DNA from 3 places in the Halomonas sp. B23F22_20 genome. Region 1 is predicted to be linked to each of the others. Evidence: riboswitches for the same ligand, from Rfam matches in the RefSeq annotation. Region 1 holds a riboswitch; each other region holds the start of a gene.
What was found. Region 1 has a riboswitch for thiamine pyrophosphate ahead of thiC (phosphomethylpyrimidine synthase ThiC). Riboswitches for the same ligand answer to the same signal wherever they lie in the genome.

Region 1 (6,134 bases):
ACGGTTACCTGGACGCCGAGGCCCGCTACGAGCAACGCCCCAGCGAGTGGGTCACGCCCCTGGATGATTGGGGCAAGGGACACGTCGAGCTGGTCGAGATCCCCTCCGACAGCGAGGCCAACGACAACATCACCGCCTACTGGATCCCCGAGCAGCCCCTGGCGGCAGGTGAATCGCGCACCTTCCGCTATCGCTTGCGCACCTTCGGCGCCACTCCGCCCGACCAGCGCCTGGCCCACGTGATCCGCACCCGGCAGGGATGGGGGGCGATTCCTGGGCAGAGCGACCCGCCTCCGGCCAGCCGGCGCCATTTCATCGTCGACTTCCAGGGCCCCAGCCTCCAGGGGCTCGATGTCGACCAGCCGGTAGAGGCGCGGCTGACCACCTCCAGCGGCGAGATCCTCGAGCCGCGCGTCCAGCGCCTGCCCGATGGCGACACCTGGCGCGCCGACTTCCGCCTTGCCCCGCAAGACGACGCCCCGGCCGACATGCGCCTGGCCCTGACGCTGCATGGCGAACCGCTGACCGAAACCTGGAACTATGTCTGGTACCCCGATGAGCGCCGCTGATTCCGTGGCCGGTATGGCCCATGTCCCCTGGCGTCGCACTCGCCGATGGGGCTTCGCCCTGCTGGTCGCCGCCACCACCGGGCTGGGCATGTGGACGATGTTCCGCATCCTCCACGTCGGTGGCCTGACGCCCCTGGAACTCGCCATCCTGGCGCTGTTCGGCGTCACCTTCGGCTGGATCGTCATCGCCTTCTGGAGCGGCGTGATCGGCTTCACGCTGACGCTCGCCGGCCGCGACCCGCTGAGCCTGGCTCGGGCATCGTCGCCACGACGCCCCGACGATGCCCACTCGCGTACCGCCCTGGTCATGCCGATCCACAACGAGGACGTCGAGCGGGTCGCCGCCGGCCTCGAGGCGACCTGCCGTGACCTGCCGCCGATCACCCCCGATCGCCACATCGAGGTCTTCGTGCTCAGCGACAGTACCGATGCCGCCATCGTGGCCCGCGAAAAAGCCGTCCTGGCGACCCTGCAGCAGCGGCTGGCCGATCACTGCCGGCTCCACTACCGGCATCGCGACAGCAACGCCGGGCGCAAGGCCGGCAATCTCGGCGATTTCTGTCGACGTTGGGGGCGCCACTACGACTTCATGCTGGTGCTGGATGCCGACAGCGTGATGAGCGGCAGTACCGTGCAGGAACTGATCACGGAGATGGAGGCCAACCCACGGCTCGGCCTGCTGCAGACGGTACCGATCCCGATCCGTCAGGACAGCCTGTTCGGCCGCGCCAACCAGTTCGCGGCGGCGGTCTACTCGCCGATGCTGGCGACCGGGCTGAGCTTCTGGCAGTCCGACGCCGCCAACTACTTCGGTCACAACGCTATCCTGCGCGTCGAGGCCTTCACCCGGCATGCGGGCCTGCCCGAGCTGCCCGGCCGCCCCCCGCTGGGCGGTGACATCCTCAGCCACGACTTCGTCGAGGCAGCCCTGCTGCGACGTGCCGGCTGGGAGGTGCGCATGCGTACCGACCTCGGCGGCAGCTTCGAGGAGATGCCGAGCCATCTGCTCGACTATGCCAAGCGCGACCGCCGCTGGGTCCAGGGCAACCTGCAGCACCTGCGCCTGCTGGGAGGGCGCGGCCTGCACATGCTCAGCCGCGTGCACTTCCTGTGCGGCGCCCTGGCCTACCTGTCGTCGCTGATCTGGCTGGCGATCCTGGTGGTCAGCACCATCGACGCCCTGATGCGCGCGCTGATCGAACCCAACTTCTTCACCTCCAATGCCCAGCTGTTCCCCGACTGGCCGATCGCCCCGCCCAACCTGATCATGCCGCTGCTCGGCGGTACCCTGGCGATGCTGCTGATGCCCAAGGTATTGGGCGTCTGCCTGGCCCTGCGACGCAACCCGGCCCAGCACGGCGGACGCGCCCGACTGGTGGCCAGCGCCGTGCTGGAGGCCCTGTTCGCGATGTTGATCGCGCCGCTGATGATGGTCTTTCACAGCCGCTTCGTGATCGAGGTGCTCGGCGGCCGCACCGTGGCCTGGGATCCCCAGTCCCGCGAGGGGCGCGCCCTGCCCTGGCGCGAGGCCCTGCGCCATACCTGGCCGGGCACCCTGGCCGGCGCCCTGTGGGCCGGCATTACCTGGTGGTACACACCGACCTTCTTCTGGTGGCTGACCCCGGTATGGCTCGGCCTGATGCTGGCCGCCCCGCTAGTGCGATGGAGCAGCAGCCTGTCCCTAGGCCGCGGGCTACGCCGACGCGGCCTGCTGCTGGTACCCAGCGAGACGGCACCGCCGCCGGTGCTGCGCGACGAGACTCCGCCGCCGGTGGTCGAGGACGGCCTCGAGCCCTCGCCAACACCGAACGAGCGGCCCTGCGACATGCCGACCCAATCCTTCACCCGGGACTGGGCCCGGCCGCCGGTCACCGAGAGGCGGCCCACCCTCGGGGAATGACCCGGGGGTGTTCGTCCGCGACCAACCTGCTAGACTGGCTCGACTCGCTTGACGGGGTGCCGGTGGAACCGGCTGAGATGGCGCAGGCTCACTGAGAAGGAACTCGCAAGAGTCCGAGAGCCCAAGCGCTGGTCCCGTGGAACCTGATCCGGGTGGGTGCGGCACGGCCGCACGTGAACCGGCGTAGGGAATCAGGCGGAGGGACCGGCACCTCCTCGATGTTCTCGCCGGCCCTGCCTCCCTATTCCCCTGTGCCCACCCTCCGGATCCCGATCGCAACGGAGGCAAGATGGGCTACCGCTTCAGAGATCTCACCGCCGCCTGCCAGGACGACTGGCGCGCCTATATCGAGCATGACTTCGTGCGCACCCTCGGCGCCGGTACACTCGAGGGCGACGCCTTCCGCCACTACCTGCAGCAGGACTACCTGTTCCTGATCCACTTCGCCCGTGCCTACGCCCTGGCCGCCTACAAGAGCCGCGACCTGACCGAATTGAACCAGGCCTTCGACGGCCTGAAGACCATTCTCGACGTCGAACTGGACCTGCACCGCGGCTTCTGCCGCGACTGGGGCATCACCGAAGACGACCTGGCAGCCCTGCCCGAAGCCCGTGCCACCCTGGCCTACACCCGCTACGTGCTCGATGCCGGCAGCCGCGGCGACCTGCTCGACCTGCGGGTGGCGCTCGCGCCCTGCCTGGTCGGCTATGGCGAGATCGCGAACTGGCTTCAGGCCCAGCCGTTCACCGTGCGCGGCGACGCCAACCCCTATGAGCCCTGGATCGCCATGTACCAGAGCGAGGAGTTCCAGGCCGCCATGCGCGCCGAGATCGCCTGGCTGGACGCGAGGCTTGCCGAGGTGACGCCGGCGCGCTTCGAGCAACTGGCACGGCTGTTCCGCGACGCGACCCGGCTGGAGATCGATTTCTGGCAGATGGGGCTGGATCGCGCGGACTGAGAGATACCTGCCGGCTGAATCAGGGGCGCCGGGGACGGGTCGTAGAGGGGGTCCTACGCCAGGGGTGAGGAGCACTGCTCCGAACGGGCTGGCCAAGGATGGCCAGCACCGGCCCTGCAAGCGGAGCAGGACGCGAGAGCGCAGCAGGGCGTCGGTAGCGTACAGGGAGGTATTCACAGCGCCCCCTCGTAGACCTGTCGCCGGATCAGCCCCGGGCCACATGCACCAGATAAAAGATGATGACACGGCCCGCCATCGCGGCGGGCACCACCACGCTTGACGGGGTGCCGTTGAAGACGGCTGAGATCATGCAGCACTCGAGCATGGGTCCCGTTGAACCTGAACTGGCTAGGACCAGCGTAGGGATCAAGCGACACGCCGCCGGGCTCGGTGCCTGCGGCCAATGTCCTCCCCAGCTGTCCTCCCTGATAACACTACCCAAGCAAAGGGAGACCGACCGATGGCAAAGACCGATCATTTCCTCGCCGAGAGCGCCCGCGTCGACGCCGCCGCCGTCCAGGCCCTGCCGGGCTCGCGCAAGATCTATGTCGAGGGCTCGCGCCCCGATATTCGCGTGCCCTTCCGCGAGATCAGCCTCTCGCCGACCCGCACCTCAGGCGTGGGCCCGGATGAGCAGAACCCGCCGCTGCTGGTCTATGACACCTCAGGCCCCTACACCGACCCCGAGGCCGACATCGACCTGCGCCGCGGCCTGCCGGAACTGCGCCGAGGCTGGATAGAGGCCCGCGACGACACCGAGTTCCTCGACGGCCCGACCTCCGAGTACGGCCGCCGCCGGGCCAACGATCCGATGCTCGCCCCGCTGCGTTTCGACCTGACGCGCACGCCGCGGCGCGCCAAGGAAGGCCGGAACGTCACCCAGCTGCACTATGCGCGCCAGGGCATCATCACCCCCGAGATGGAGTTCATCGCCATCCGCGAGAATCAACGCAGGCAAGCCCTCGGGACCGAGGAAGTCGAGCGCATCCTCGGCCACCAGCACCCGGGCGAGAGCTTCGGCGCCCGCCTGCCCGAAGAAATCACCCCGGAGTTCGTGCGCGACGAGGTCGCCGCCGGCCGTGCCATCATCCCCTGCAACATCAACCACCCGGAGTCCGAGCCGATGATCATCGGGCGCAACTTCCTGGTGAAGATCAACGGCAACCTGGGCAACTCGGCGGTGACCTCCTCCATCGAGGACGAGGTCGACAAGATGACCTGGGGCATCCGCTGGGGCTCGGACACCATCATGGATCTTTCCACCGGGGCCAACATCCACGAGACCCGCGAGTGGATCATCCGCAACGCCCCGGTGCCGATCGGCACCGTGCCCATCTATCAGGCGCTGGAGAAGGTCAACGGCGTGGCCGAGGACCTGACCTGGGAAGTGTTCCGCGACACCCTGATCGAACAGGCCGAGCAGGGCGTCGACTACTTCACCATCCATGCCGGCGTGTTGCTGCGCTACGTGCCGCTGACCGCCAGGCGCACCACCGGCATCGTCTCCCGCGGCGGCTCGATCATGGCCAAGTGGTGCCTCTACCACCACCGCGAGAGCTTCCTCTACGAGCACTTCGAGGAGATCTGCGAGATCTGCAAGCGCTACGACGTGGCCTTCTCGCTGGGCGACGGCCTGCGCCCGGGCTCGGTGGCCGACGCCAACGACGAGGCCCAGTTCGCCGAGCTCGAGACCCTCGGCGAGCTGACCCGCATCGCCTGGAAGCACGACGTCCAGGTGATGATCGAGGGCCCCGGCCACGTGCCCATGCACCTGATCAAGGAGAACATGGACAAGCAGCTTGCCGAGTGCGACGAGGCACCCTTCTACACTCTGGGGCCGCTGACCACCGACATCGCACCGGGCTACGACCACATTACCTCCGGCATCGGCGCGGCGATGATCGGCTGGTACGGCTGCGCCATGCTCTGCTACGTCACGCCCAAGGAGCACCTGGGCCTGCCCAACAAGGACGACGTCAAGACCGGCATCATCACCTACAAGATCGCCGCCCACGCCGCCGACCTCGCCAAGGGCCACCCGGCCGCCCAGCGTCGCGACAACGCCCTGTCCAAGGCACGCTTCGAGTTCCGCTGGGAGGACCAGTTCAACCTCGGGCTCGATCCGGACACCGCCCGCGAGTACCACGACGAGACCCTGCCCAAGGACTCCGCCAAGGTCGCCCATTTTTGCTCCATGTGCGGGCCCAAGTTCTGCTCGATGAAGATCAGCCAGGAGGTGCGCGACTACGCCGCGGAAAACGGCCTCGAGGGCGACCGCGCGGCGGTGGAACGCGGCATGGAAGAGCAGGCCGAGAAGTTCCGCGACCAGGGCGCCGAGCTGTACAAGGAGGTCTGACCTCACGCCTCTGACGCATAACGCCGCGCCGGCAATCAGCCGACGCGGCGTTTTTTCGTCGAGACGCCTTCAGCTTCAGGTTGTCGAGGCGGCACCGACCGCCGGTTCCTCCTGCGAGTCTCGACCGCCGGGCGCGAAGCCGAGTAGCCGCAGGGCATTGAGCGTGACCAGCACGGTCGCCCCGGTATCGGCCAGGATCGCCAGCCACAGCCCGGTGATCCCCAGCACGGTGGTGACCAGGAACAGCGCCTTCAGGCCCAGGGCGATGGCGATGTTCTGGCGGATATTGGCCATGGTCGCCCGAGCCAGTCGGATCATCGCCGCCACGTCGCCCACCCGATTGCGCAGCAG
Region 2 (6,030 bases), 160 kb from region 1:
CTCTCTGCGTCAGCTAGGGCTGTTCATTGACCAGGACTGCAGCGACTGGGAACTGGATGCGCCGGTGCCGAGCTTGCCGCCGCTGGACGAATTCCGTGGACCCCAGGGACGTTACGCCACCATCCTGCGCATTATCGCGAGCGAAAGGCCTACCCTGCGCGAGCTGCTGGGGCGGCTCGCCGCCGGTGGCGGCCATTGCACCATGATCGGCACCCCGGAGAGCATCGCCGATGAGATGGAGCGCTGGTTCCGCGGGCGCGGCGCGGATGGCTTCAACCTGATGCCACCGTCACTGCCGTCCGGAATCGAGGATTTCGTGGATCACGTGGTGCCGGAGCTGCAGCGCCGCGGACTGTTCCGCGAGGAGTACGAATCGGCCACGCTGCGCGGCCATCTCGGCCTCGAGCGGCCGGCGAACCTGCACGCCTAGAGATTTCCGGCGCTGGGCCGTTGACTTGCGCATGAAGAGCGCCCCGTCGCGGGGCGTTCGCGTGTCGACCGGCGACCATCATCCTTCGAAGCGTCGGGCGCCGGCGCTCAGCATCGTGAAGTCGAAGCGCGGCTTCGCCGGGAGCAGTGCCAGCAGTATCAGGCCCGTCGCCACCGGGGTGAAGGTGGCGAGCAGGAACGACTCCATCAGCGTGTCCAGCGCATCACCGGGAGCCGGGAAGATCGCCAGGCCGGCGACCAGGCCACAAAGGGTGGCGAGCACCGCGGCGCGCCCGTCGAAGCGGCGGTTGAAGAGCCCGAAGAACACCGGGAAAGCGGCCGCGCAGCACAGCAGGTCGGCCTGCAGGAACAGGTACAGCACGCTGTAGCCCTGGGCGGCCACGAAGGTTACCGGCAGCGCCAACAGGCAGATCAGCCAGCGCGACAGCCGCATCAGCCGGTGGCCGCTGGCCTTGGGCAGGAGGCGCCCGCCGTCGACGGCGATCATGCTCGAGGCGGCGCTGATGGTAGTGTCGGCGCTGCTCATGACCAGTGCCAGGCCAAGGACGATCAAGCCAATGGCGAACCAGTCGGGGATATCGGCCAGCAGCACGCTGAACAGCGCGACCGAACCGTCGCCGGGCAGCCCCAGTCCCACGAATGCCAACCCGAACAGGCCCATCACGAAGATCATCGGCGCGCTCAGCAGGCCACCGAGCAGGAAGCCCAAGCGCACGGCGCGGTCGTTTCGGGCGGCATACACGCGCTGCCAGTTTCCCTGGTAGAAGAGCCCGGTCAGCATCACCGCCAGGAAGAAGGTGAGGCCGGCCTCGAGCCCGCCCGGAGCGGTGATGTCCAGTAGTTGCGGTGCGGTGGCCTTGAGGCCGTCGAGGGTGGGAGCGACGCCGCCGGCGGCCTGCCAGCCGAAGATCAGCAGCGTGCCGAGCAGCGGCATGATCACCAGCATCTGCACCTTGTCGGTGAAGATCGAGGCGCGCAGGCCGCCGTAGAGGGTGTAGAGCAGGGTAGCGGCCATCACCGCCGAACTCGTCACCCAGAGCGGCACCGGTGCCAGCAGCCCGACCATCCTGGCGATGGCGGTGATCCCCGCGGCCAGGGAGATGAACAGGTAGAACAGCATGATGGCCAGGGTGAAGGCGTACATGGGGCGCCCGTAACGGGTCATCACGAATTCGGTGAGCGAGTGTCCGCGAGGGGACAGCTCGCGCAGGCGCCTGCCCAGGGGAATCATCACCAGCCGCGGCGCCAGTGAGCCCAGCGCATAGCCGGAAATCGCGGCCAGGCCACCCCAGGTGGCCGCCTGGGCAGGGCCGAACAGGATCCAGGTCCCCATCGTCGATGCCATCAATGTCAGCACCGTGGCGGTTGCGCCCTGGCTGTTGCGCGCGATGATGAAGTCTTCCAGGTTCTCCCGGTGACGACGGGCATACAGCATACCCGGCACGGCAAACAGGACGGCGAAGGCGGTGAGCCACCAGAGGGCATTAGCGGTTGCGAGCATTGCGTTCTCCCCAGCATGGAAACGCCCGGCACGATGCCAAGCGCCGCTGCGAGAGGGCGCGAATGCGTTGGGTGAGAAGCGTGGCAGAAGGCACTTCCTTCCCTTCGCCGGCATGATCCGGATCAGGTTCGAAGGGTTACCGTCGTCGCATGGCATTGGCGCGGCGACGGAGTCTCAGTCCGTCAGGACTCCCCCAGGAATGCGATCAAGCCTAGAGACCCGGCATCGCGGGGTCAACAGGGTCGGCGAACGCCAACCCGATTAGCATGCGAATCGTCAGGCCAATGGCGTAAGATGGGCGGGCGCGACCTTCGGGGACGGACGTGCGGAGGCGCGGATGGCCCTGGGCATCGCTTGAATTGCGCCGCGGCGCCCCCATCTCATAGCGCCCCACGTGCTGCATGGCGAGCCTGTCCGCCTGTTGCTGCGGGCAGGCGTGGCGCGACATTCATTTTCTGGACGGGATCTTTCATGGCCGAACCGGCTCTGTCCATCCGTGGGTTGACCAAGGTCTACGGCAATGGCTTCCAGGCCCTCAAGGGCATCGACCTCGACGTCGCCAGAGGCGACTTCTATGCCCTGCTGGGGCCCAACGGCGCGGGCAAGTCCACCACCCTGGGGGTGGTTTGCTCGCTGGTGCAGAAGACCGCCGGCAAAGTCTCGATCTTCGGCATCGACATCGACAAGGACTTCGCCCGTGCCAAGTATCATCTGGGTGTGGTCCCCCAGGAATTCAACTTTAACCAGTTCGAGAAGGTCATCGACATCGTGATGGCCCAGGCCGGCTACTACGGCATGTCGCGCCGCGAGGCTCTGCCACGCGCCGAGGAGCTGCTGCGCGACCTGGGGCTGTGGGACAAGCGCAACGGGAGTGCCCGCATGCTCTCCGGCGGCATGAAGCGCCGGCTGATGATCGCTCGTGCCCTGATGCACCGCCCCAGGCTGCTGATTCTCGACGAGCCCACCGCCGGTGTCGACATCGAGCTGCGCCGCAGCATGTGGGAATACATGCGCCGCATCAACGAGCAAGAGGGCACCACCATCATCCTTACCACCCACTACCTGGAGGAGGCCGAGAGCCTGTGCCGGCATGTGGGCATCATCAATCACGGCGAGATCATCCGTGACACCAGCGTGCGCGAGCTGCTTGCCGAGCTGGACACCGAGACCTTCCTGCTCGACCTGGCGCATCCGCTCGAGACGCTGCCGGCGATCGAGGGCTTCGATGTCCGGCAAGTGGATGACGCCCAGTTGTCGGTCATGGTGCATCGCGGCCAGCGCCTCAACGCCGTCTTTGATGCGCTGGGCGAGCAGGGCATCGAGGTGATGTCGATGCGTAACCGAGCCAACCGACTCGAGGAGATGTTCGTCTCCATGGTGGAAGACGGGAAGAAAACAGGGAAAGCGGACCAGGAGGTCAGTGCATGAACGCCACCCAGATCGCCATCGCCCTCTGGACGCTCGTGGTCAAGGAGATCAAGCGCTTCACGCGAATCTGGCCGCAGACCCTGCTGCCGCCGTCGATCACCATGACCATGTACTTCATCATCTTCGGCAACCTGATCGGTTCGCGCATCGGGGCCATGGATGGCTTCAGCTACATGGACTTCATCGTTCCCGGGCTGATCATGATGGCGGTGATCACCAACAGCTACTCCAACGTGGCGTCCTCCTTCTTCTCCAACAAGTTCCAGCGCAGCGTGGAGGAGATGATGGTTTCGCCGATGCCCAACTGGGTCATCCTGTCCGGCTTCGTGCTGGGTGGGATGGCGCGTGGCCTGGGCGTCGGCGTGATCGTGACCCTGGTGTCGCTGTTCTTCACTCGGCTCGAGGTGGCGCATCCGCTGTTGACCATCGTGGTGGTGGTACTGACCGCGGCGCTGTTCGCCATCGGCGGCTTCATCAACGCACTGCTGGGCAAGAAGTTCGACGACATCTCCATCGTGCCGACCTTCGTGCTGACGCCGTTGACCTACCTGGGCGGGGTGTTCTATTCGATCTCGCTGCTGCCGGCCTTCTGGCAGGGCGCCTCGATGCTCAACCCGATCCTCTACATGGTGAACGTCTTTCGTTACGGCTTTCTGGGCGTCTCCGACATTCCCGTAGGCTGGGCGCTCACCGCCATCCTGGCGTTCATCGTGGTACTCTTCGGCGTCGCCCTGTGGATGCTCGACAATGGCAAGGGCATCAGGAGTTAACCGATGGCACACGATCGACCCGAGACCCTGGCCGAGGCTCCCCTTGGCCGGGAATCTGCCTACCCCGAGCAGTATGATGCCGGGCTGCTCTACCCTATTCCCCGCGCCGCCAACCGCGCGCCGCTGGGTATCGAGGAGGGAGCCTTGCCGTTCGTCGGTGAGGACGAGTGGCACGCCTTCGAGGTCTCATGGCTCAATGCGCGTGGCAAGCCGATCGTCGCCGTGGCGCGTTTCCGGCTGCCGGCGGACTCGCCGCGGCTGATCGAGTCCAAGTCCTGGAAGCTTTACCTTAACGGCTTCAACCAGACCCGCTTTGCCTCTCGGGACGAGGTCCAGGCGATCATGGAGTGCGACCTCTCCGCCGCGGCCGGCGCTGCCGTGAGCGTTGAGCTTTTCGGTGTCGACGATGCTGAGCTGGCACCGCGCCGCCTGCCCGGAGAGTGCATCGACGATCGCGACATCGCGGTCGATGACTACACGCCCAGCGCCGAGCACCTGGTCGTCGGCAACGAGATCGTCGAGGAGACGCTGTACTCCCACCTGCTCAAGTCCAACTGCCCGGTCACCGGCCAGCCCGACTGGGGCAGCGTGATGATCCGCTACCGAGGGCCGCGCCTCGATCGCGACGGCCTGCTGCGTTACCTGATTGGCTATCGCCAGCATCAGGATTTTCACGAGCACTGCGTCGAGCACATCTTCATGGACGTGATGGAGAGGGCCCGGCCCGAGCGGCTGCTGGTATTGGCGCGCTATGTGCGACGCGGCGGGCTCGACATCAGTCCTTGGCGCGGCACCCCCGGGGAGCGACCGCCGACGCCTCTTCGTTTGTCGAGACAGTGATGTCGCGGCTTGATAGAGTGTCGAGAACTCTTCTCGTTTGAATCCTGGCAAGGAGATCTTGATGGATGCGATGACGCTGCTTCACGAACGCAGTTCCATGGGCAAGCTGATGGGGCCGCCGCCTGACGCTGAACAGCTCGAGGCGATGTACCGGGCGGCGTTGCGGGCTCCGGACCACAAGGAGCTAAGGCCTTGGCGCTTCATCGAGTTCTCCGGCGAGGGGCTCGACCGGCTCGGTGAACTGTTTGCCGAAGCCGAGTTTCGAGAGGATCCGCACGCCAAGGACGCCGTGCTCGAAGCCGCGCGCAAGAAGCCCAAGCGCGCACCGATGATCATCGCCGTGATTGCCAAGGTCGTTCCCGATGAGCCCAAGGTGCCACGCGTGGAGCAGGTTATCTCCGCCGGCTGTGCCGCTCACGGTTTGCTGCTGGCCGCCCATGCTCAGGGGCTCGGCGCCATGTGGCGGACCGGCAAGTACGCCTTCGATCCCACGGTGCGCAAGGGGCTCGGCCTGGCCGAGGACGACGAGCTGGTCGCCTTTCTCTATGTTGGCCAACTTGGGGGGCGCCATCGACCGGTGCCCGAGCATGACATCGATGCCTTCGTCGAGCGTTGGGACTGATCGTGCGCGAACCAGGCATTCCCTATCCCCGACTGCCGCTGCCATCGCTGGGCGACGAGGACGATCCGGCGGCCTTCCTGGCTTGGCTCGGCGAGGCGATACCCATGGTCGGGCATCTCGGTATCGAGGCGATGCAGCGTGACGGCGATGTCCTCGAGTGGCGGCTTGGGCTCTCGCCGAGCCTCAACGACAAGGGCACCGGCTTCGGCGGTTCCCTGGCCGCTCAGACCACCCTGCTCGGCTGGTGCTGGACGACGCTCTGGCTGCGTCGGCACGGCTTCCAACGCGACGTGGTAGTGGCCAAGGCCGAGCAGCGTTTCCTGGCGCCGGTCACCGGCGACTACCGGCTGGTCTGCACGCCCGAAGCCGATAAAGGTGCGGCAAGGCTCGCTGAACGCCTGTCGCAGGGTGGCAAGGGG
Region 3 (6,134 bases), 160 kb from region 1:
GTGCGGATCGGCGTAGCGGCCCTGCCGATCGCGTTCGATGGCGTCGTCGGACCAGCTGTCCCAGAGCGCCAGTACGGTCTCGACGAATTCCTCGGCACGGGCATAGCGCTCAGCGTGGTCGGGCATCGCCGGATAGCCATGATTGCGCGCCTCGCCGTCGAACATCGAGGTCACCACGTTCCAGCCCACGCGCCCGCCGGAGATGTGATCCAGCGACCCCACCAGCCTGGCCGCGTGAAACGGTGTGTAGAAGGTACTCGAGATCGTGCTGATCAGGCCGATTCGCCGGGTCGCCCGACTCATGGCGGAGAGCGCGGTCAGCGGTTCGAGGTGCCAGTGAAAGCCGTCCTCCACGCTGCCGGCGCTCATGCCGTCGGCGAAGAACACCGCATCCAGCTTGCCGCGCTCGGCAGTGCGCGCCAGCGACTCGTAATAGGCGATGTCGCCGAGCCGCTCGGCGCAGGAGTCGGGATGCCGCCAGGCCGCGCGATGGTGGCCGCAGCCCATGACGAACAGGTTGATGTGCAGGGTCTCGTCGGAACTGCGCGGCATCATCATCCTTTCACCAGCCCGCCGTCGACGATCAGGTTCTGGCCGGTGACCGCCCTCGCCCAGGGCGAGGCGAAGAACAGGGCCGCGTCGGCGAATTCCTCCGGCGTGGTCACCCGGCGCAACGGCGTGTTCTGCGCGATCAGCTCGAAGACCGCTTCCGGGGTCGCGCTCGACGCGTCGGTGGTGCGCAGGAGCCCGCCGGAGATCATGTTCACGGTGATGTTATCGGGCCCCAGGTCATGGGACAGCGTGCGGGTCAAAGAGAGGAGCGCGGCCTTGCCGGCGGTATAGTCGTGATAGGGCACCACGGGGTTCTGGAACAGATTGGTGCCGATATTGAGGATACGGCCGCCACCGCGTTCGCGCATGCCGTCAAGCGCCGAGCGGGTGGTATTCAGCGCCCCGCGGTTGATGCCCTCGATCTGCTGGTTGAGGTGCGCCCAGTCCAGCGCGTCGGCGTGGGGACGCGCATCGCCATTGAAGGTGAACTCGGGCAGCGCGTTGTTCACCACGGTGGTGATCGGCGCGCCGAAGTGGCGACGGGCCCGCTCGAACAGCGCGGTGACCGCACCGGCTTCCCGCACGTCCGCCTGCACGGCCAGGGCCCGCTGCGGCGTCTCCTTCACCAATGTCTCGGCGGCCTCGCGACTCTGGAAGTAGTTGATCACCACCCGGGCGCCCTGGGCGAGGAACGCACGGCTCAAGTGCGCACCGAGGCCACGGGCACCGCCGGTAATGAGCACCACCTGTTCAGCGATCGGAAGGGGAGAATCGGCCATGGGAACTCCTTGGTACGCGGCAAAGGGCGCCGCGCTGGAGCCGGCCGACATCCCTTCGCCAGTGTGAACTGGATCAGGTTCAACGGGTATCATCTCAGCGGCGTCTGCCGCACCCCGTGTCTTGGTCGACCATAGCGCATTCACGTACGCAAGAACAGTCGGCCTCGCTTGGCGGCATCGACGGACGGAAGTGAAAGAACAGGGTAAGGGGTAAGGGGTAAGGGGTAAGGGGTAAGGGGTAAGGCAGACTAAAGCGAGAAAAACGACCCATCAGATCGGCATGCCGGATCGTGATCCGCGCCTGGATCGAGTGGGGAGGGATCGTAAGAATCTTGACATGGAGCGGGAAACGAGATTCGATCGGACCGGCGCCCCGGCTCGCGGCGTGAGCCTTGGCCAGACCGATTGAGGCACTGGAATTGAATGGAGCGGGAAACGAGATTCGACTGGGCCGGCACACCGGGTCGTGACCCGAGCCTTGGCCTACCGGATATTGCTACGTAGAAAATGGAGCGGGAAACGAGATTCGAACTCGCGACCCTCGCCTTGGCAAGGCGATGCTCTACCACTGAGCTATTCCCGCTCTACAGGAAGGAGACGATGCGAAGTGGCGTCCCATAGGGGGTTCGAACCCCTGTTACCGCCGTGAAAGGGCGGTGTCCTAGGCCACTAGACGAATGGGACGCAATCATTGCCCTAATGGACAAATGGAGCGGAAAACGAGATTCGACCGGGCTGGCGCTCCAGCTCGCGACCCTCGACCGCCTGACTTCCTAATCCAATTTCCCGAGGGAAGATTGGAGCGGGAAACGAGATTCGAACTCGCGACCCTCGCCTTGGCAAGGCGATGCTCTACCACTGAGCTATTCCCGCAGGTCTCGCATTGTCAAACATCGGAAGTGGCGTCCCATAGGGGGTTCGAACCCCTGTTACCGCCGTGAAAGGGCGGTGTCCTAGACCACTAGACGAATGGGACGCATCATTGCCCAAATGGACAAATGGAGCGGGAAACGAGATTCGAACTCGCGACCCTCGCCTTGGCAAGGCGATGCTCTACCACTGAGCTATTCCCGCACTCCGATATCTCATCGAGAAGAGTGGCGTCCCATAGGGGGTTCGAACCCCTGTTACCGCCGTGAAAGGGCGGTGTCCTGGACCACTAGACGAATGGGACGCTGTGTCTCGCCTCGTCGAGATGGCGCGTATATTACTGAGCCCCCTGGAAACTGTCAAGCACGGGGTGCTGCGCGACCTCAGCGTTGGTAGCCGAGGTGGAAAAAAACCGCCCTTCGGATGTCACAATGAGGTGCAGGCGCCCGCGACGCGATAAGGAGAAAGTCCATGCGCAAGAAGATAGAGAAGAGCGATGCCGAATGGCGTGAACAGCTCACTCCCGAGCAATATCACGTCACTCGGGAGAAAGGCACCGAACGCCCCTTCTCCGGAGACCACGGAGTCACCGACGAGCACGGCATCTATCACTGCGTGTGTTGTCACGCCCCGCTGTTCGAGAACGAGCACAAGTTCGACGCCGGCTGCGGCTGGCCGAGCTTCGACCGTCCGCTTGCCTCCGGCTGCGTTGAGCAGCATGCCGATTCGAGCCACGGCATGCAGCGCACCGAAGTAATCTGCGCCCGCTGCGATGCCCACCTCGGCCATGTCTTCCCGGACGGCCCGGCCGAGACCACCGGCCAACGCTACTGCATCAACTCGGTCGCCATCGACTTTCATCCCGGGGAATAGTCGAGCCCCGTCCTGAGGCGGCCGGCCATCTGCTATGATGGTCGGCCGTTTCATTTGGCAAGCAGGAGAGATGTGATGCTCGGCTGGTACCCGGGACACATGAACAAGGCACGTCGCCAGATCCTCGAGGCACTGCCGGAGATCGACGTGGTCATCGAGGTGCTCGATGCCCGTCTGCCCTACTCCAGCGCCAACCCCATGCTGGCGGAGCTCACCCGACACAAGCCGGTGCTCAAGATTCTCTCCCGGGCCGATCTGGCCGACCCGGCCCGCACCAAGGAGTGGACGTCTCACTTCGACGCCCAGGCCGACACCCGGGCGCTGGCGGTGACCACCACCCAGGCTCGCGAACTCAAGCGGATCCCCAAGCTGTGCCACGAGCTGGCCGGCCAGGTACGCGCCGACCGCGACGTACGGGTGATGATCATGGGCATTCCCAACGTCGGCAAGTCGACGCTGATCAACGGCCTGGCCGGACGCACCATCGCCAAGACCGGCAATGAGCCGGCGGTCACCAAGCGCCAGCAGAAGGTGCGCATCGGCGGGCAGGTGGCGCTGATCGACACCCCCGGAGTGCTATGGCCCAAGATCGAGGATCAGGCCAGCGCCTATCGCCTGGCCGCCAGCGGCGCCATTCGCGATACCGCCATCGACTACGTCGATGTCGCGGTGGTCGCCGCCGCCGAGCTGGCCAGGCGCTACCCCGAGGCACTCTCTTCGCGCTACAAGCTCAAGGAACTGCCCGCCTATCAGCCCAACCCGGATGCCGACCGGGTCGATGCCGACGGCGACGACCGCCTCGACCTGCTGGCGCTGGCCGGCTACGACGGCCATGCCATCCTGAGCACCATCGCCGGCAAGCGCGGCGGCCTGCGCCCGGGCGGCGAGGTCGATCTTCATCGCGGCGCCGAGGTGTTGCTGCACGAGTTGCGCGACGGCAAGCTCGGCCGGCTGACCCTCGAGACCCCCGCCGACATCCCGGCGGAGCCTCCCGAAGAGGATGCCAACGCCTCTGCGAGAGTCGACGACGAAGCGGCCAGCTGAACAACGCCCACACAGAGTTTCTCTCAGCCCAAAGACGCTATCCCCGCCGCCCCGCGGCCCTGGACCTCACTGGACACGACCCATGGACACTGCCCCGCTCAGGAAATCGCACAAGCTCGACAATGTCTGCTATGACATTCGCGGCCCGGTGCTCGACCACGCCAAGCGCCTGGAAGAGGAAGGCCAGCGCATCCTCAAGCTGAATATCGGCAATCCCGCGCCGTTCGGCTTCGAGGCGCCGGAGGAAATCCTCCAGGACGTGATGCGCAACCTGCCCACTGCCCAGGGCTATTGTGATTCCAAGGGGCTGTATTCGGCGCGCAAGGCGATCATGCAGGAGTGTCAGCGCAAGGGCATTCCCGGCGTGGGCATCGAGGACATCTTCATCGGCAATGGCGTATCCGAGCTGATCACGATCGCCCTGCAGTCATTGCTCAACGACGGCGATGAGGTGCTGATTCCGGCGCCGGACTATCCGCTGTGGACCGCCGCGACCAATCTCTCGGGCGGGCGCGCCGTGCACTACCTGTGCGACGAGCAGGCCGACTGGGCACCGGACCTCGACGACGTCCGCGAGAAGGTCACCGGGCACACCCGAGCCATCGTCATCATCAACCCCAACAACCCCACCGGCGCCGTCTATCCGCCGGAGGTGGTTCGCGAGCTGCTGGAGATCGCCCGCGAGCACGATTTGGTGGTGTTCTCCGACGAGATCTACGACAAGATCCTCTACGATGACACCGAGCACGTGGCCACCGGCGCGCTGGCAGGCGACGACCAACTGGTGGTGACCATGAACGGGCTGTCGAAGAGCTACCGCTGTGCGGGCTTTCGCAGTGGCTGGATGACGCTCTCCGGCGGCATCGCCAAGCAACACGCCCAGGACTACATCCAGGGCCTCAACATGCTGGCATCGATGCGTCTGTGCGCCAACGTCCCGGCCCAGCACGCCATCCAGACCGCGCTGGGCGGTTATCAGTCGATCAATGACCTGGTATTGCCGGGTGGGCGGCTGCTCGCCCAGCGCGATATCACCTTTGAGAAGTTGAACGCCATTCCAGGCGTGTCCTGCACCAAGGCCAAGGGGGCGCTGTACGCCTTCCCGCGCCTCGATCCCAATGTATACAACATCCGGGACGATCAGCAGTTAGTGCTCGATCTGCTGCTGCAGGAGAAGATCCTGCTGGTTCAAGGCACGGCTTTCAACTGGCCGCAGCCGGACCACGTGCGCATCGTCACCCTGCCCTGGGCCGATCAGCTCGACGATGCCCTGGATCGCTTCGCACGCTTCCTGTCGCGCTATCGCCAATGAACAATCGGCAGCGTCGGACTTGAAACCCTCGTCCAAAGGCCGTATCTAAGCAAATGCTTCTACTCGCCGCATCCACACCGGATGCGGCGCCCGCGTGACAACCCTGACGGGAGAGCTCCGGCAATGATGAGAATCCTGCTGTTCCTGGGCACCAACCTGGCGGTGATCCTGGTGGCCAGCATCACCTTGCGCCTGCTTGGCGTCGAACCCTACCTGACCGCGCAAGGCATCAACTTCAATGCCCTGCTGATCTTCTGCTTCATCTTCGGCATGGCCGGCTCCATGGTATCGCTGTTCATCTCCAAGTGGATGGCCAAGCGAACCACCGGCACGGTCATCATCGAGCAACCCTCCAACAGCACCGAACAGTGGCTGCTCGACACCGTCGGCGAACTGGCCCGAGATGCCGGCATCAAGATGCCGGAGGTAGGCATCTTTCCCGCCCAGCAGTCAAACGCCTTCGCCACCGGCTGGAACAAGAACGACGCCCTGGTAGCGGTCTCGGCCGGCCTACTCAACCGCATGAGGCCCGAAGAGATCCGTGCCGTCCTGGCCCACGAGATCGGCCACGTGGCCAACGGCGACATGGTCACCCTGGCGCTGATCCAGGGCGTGCTCAACACCTTCGTGATGTTCTTCGCCCGCGTGGTGGCACAGCTGGTCGACAGCTTCCTGCGCCGGGACGACAACGAGGGACTGGGCTT

Region 2: it holds a riboswitch for thiamine pyrophosphate, as region 1 does, so the genes downstream of both, ACGTN6_RS00870 (sodium:solute symporter family protein) here and thiC (phosphomethylpyrimidine synthase ThiC) in region 1, are expected to answer to the same signal.
Region 3: it holds a riboswitch for thiamine pyrophosphate, as region 1 does, so the genes downstream of both, ACGTN6_RS00860 (3-oxoacyl-ACP reductase) here and thiC (phosphomethylpyrimidine synthase ThiC) in region 1, are expected to answer to the same signal.

The regions. Positions count from the first base shown of each region.
Region 1 covers NZ_JBIEKH010000001.1:27,213-33,346, reverse strand. The annotation lists gene ACGTN6_RS00135 (OpgD/OpgG family glucan biosynthesis protein) at 1-569, shown strand, start outside; gene mdoH (glucans biosynthesis glucosyltransferase MdoH) at 556-2,469, shown strand; gene tenA (thiaminase II) at 2,759-3,427, shown strand; TPP riboswitch at 3,698-3,810, shown strand; gene thiC (phosphomethylpyrimidine synthase ThiC) at 3,888-5,783, shown strand; gene ACGTN6_RS00115 (heavy metal translocating P-type ATPase) at 5,859-6,134, opposite strand, start outside.
Region 2 covers NZ_JBIEKH010000001.1:191,759-197,788, forward strand. The annotation lists gene ACGTN6_RS00865 (LLM class flavin-dependent oxidoreductase) at 1-430, shown strand, start outside; gene ACGTN6_RS00870 (sodium:solute symporter family protein) at 509-1,951, opposite strand; TPP riboswitch at 2,034-2,156, opposite strand; gene ACGTN6_RS00875 (ABC transporter ATP-binding protein) at 2,423-3,379, shown strand; gene ACGTN6_RS00880 (ABC transporter permease) at 3,376-4,149, shown strand; gene queF (NADPH-dependent 7-cyano-7-deazaguanine reductase QueF) at 4,153-4,989, shown strand; gene ACGTN6_RS00890 (nitroreductase family protein) at 5,051-5,611, shown strand; gene ACGTN6_RS00895 (YiiD C-terminal domain-containing protein) at 5,614-6,030, shown strand, end outside.
Region 3 covers NZ_JBIEKH010000001.1:185,290-191,423, reverse strand. The annotation lists gene ACGTN6_RS00865 (LLM class flavin-dependent oxidoreductase) at 1-552, opposite strand, end outside; gene ACGTN6_RS00860 (3-oxoacyl-ACP reductase) at 555-1,331, opposite strand; TPP riboswitch at 1,365-1,458, opposite strand; tRNA gene ACGTN6_RS00855 (tRNA-Gly) at 1,840-1,914, opposite strand; tRNA gene ACGTN6_RS00850 (tRNA-Glu) at 1,940-2,015, opposite strand; tRNA gene ACGTN6_RS00845 (tRNA-Gly) at 2,130-2,204, opposite strand; tRNA gene ACGTN6_RS00840 (tRNA-Glu) at 2,232-2,307, opposite strand; tRNA gene ACGTN6_RS00835 (tRNA-Gly) at 2,331-2,405, opposite strand; tRNA gene ACGTN6_RS00830 (tRNA-Glu) at 2,430-2,505, opposite strand; gene msrB (peptide-methionine (R)-S-oxide reductase MsrB) at 2,673-3,074, shown strand; gene ylqF (ribosome biogenesis GTPase YlqF) at 3,150-4,118, shown strand; gene ACGTN6_RS00815 (pyridoxal phosphate-dependent aminotransferase) at 4,201-5,430, shown strand; gene htpX (protease HtpX) at 5,554-6,134, shown strand, end outside.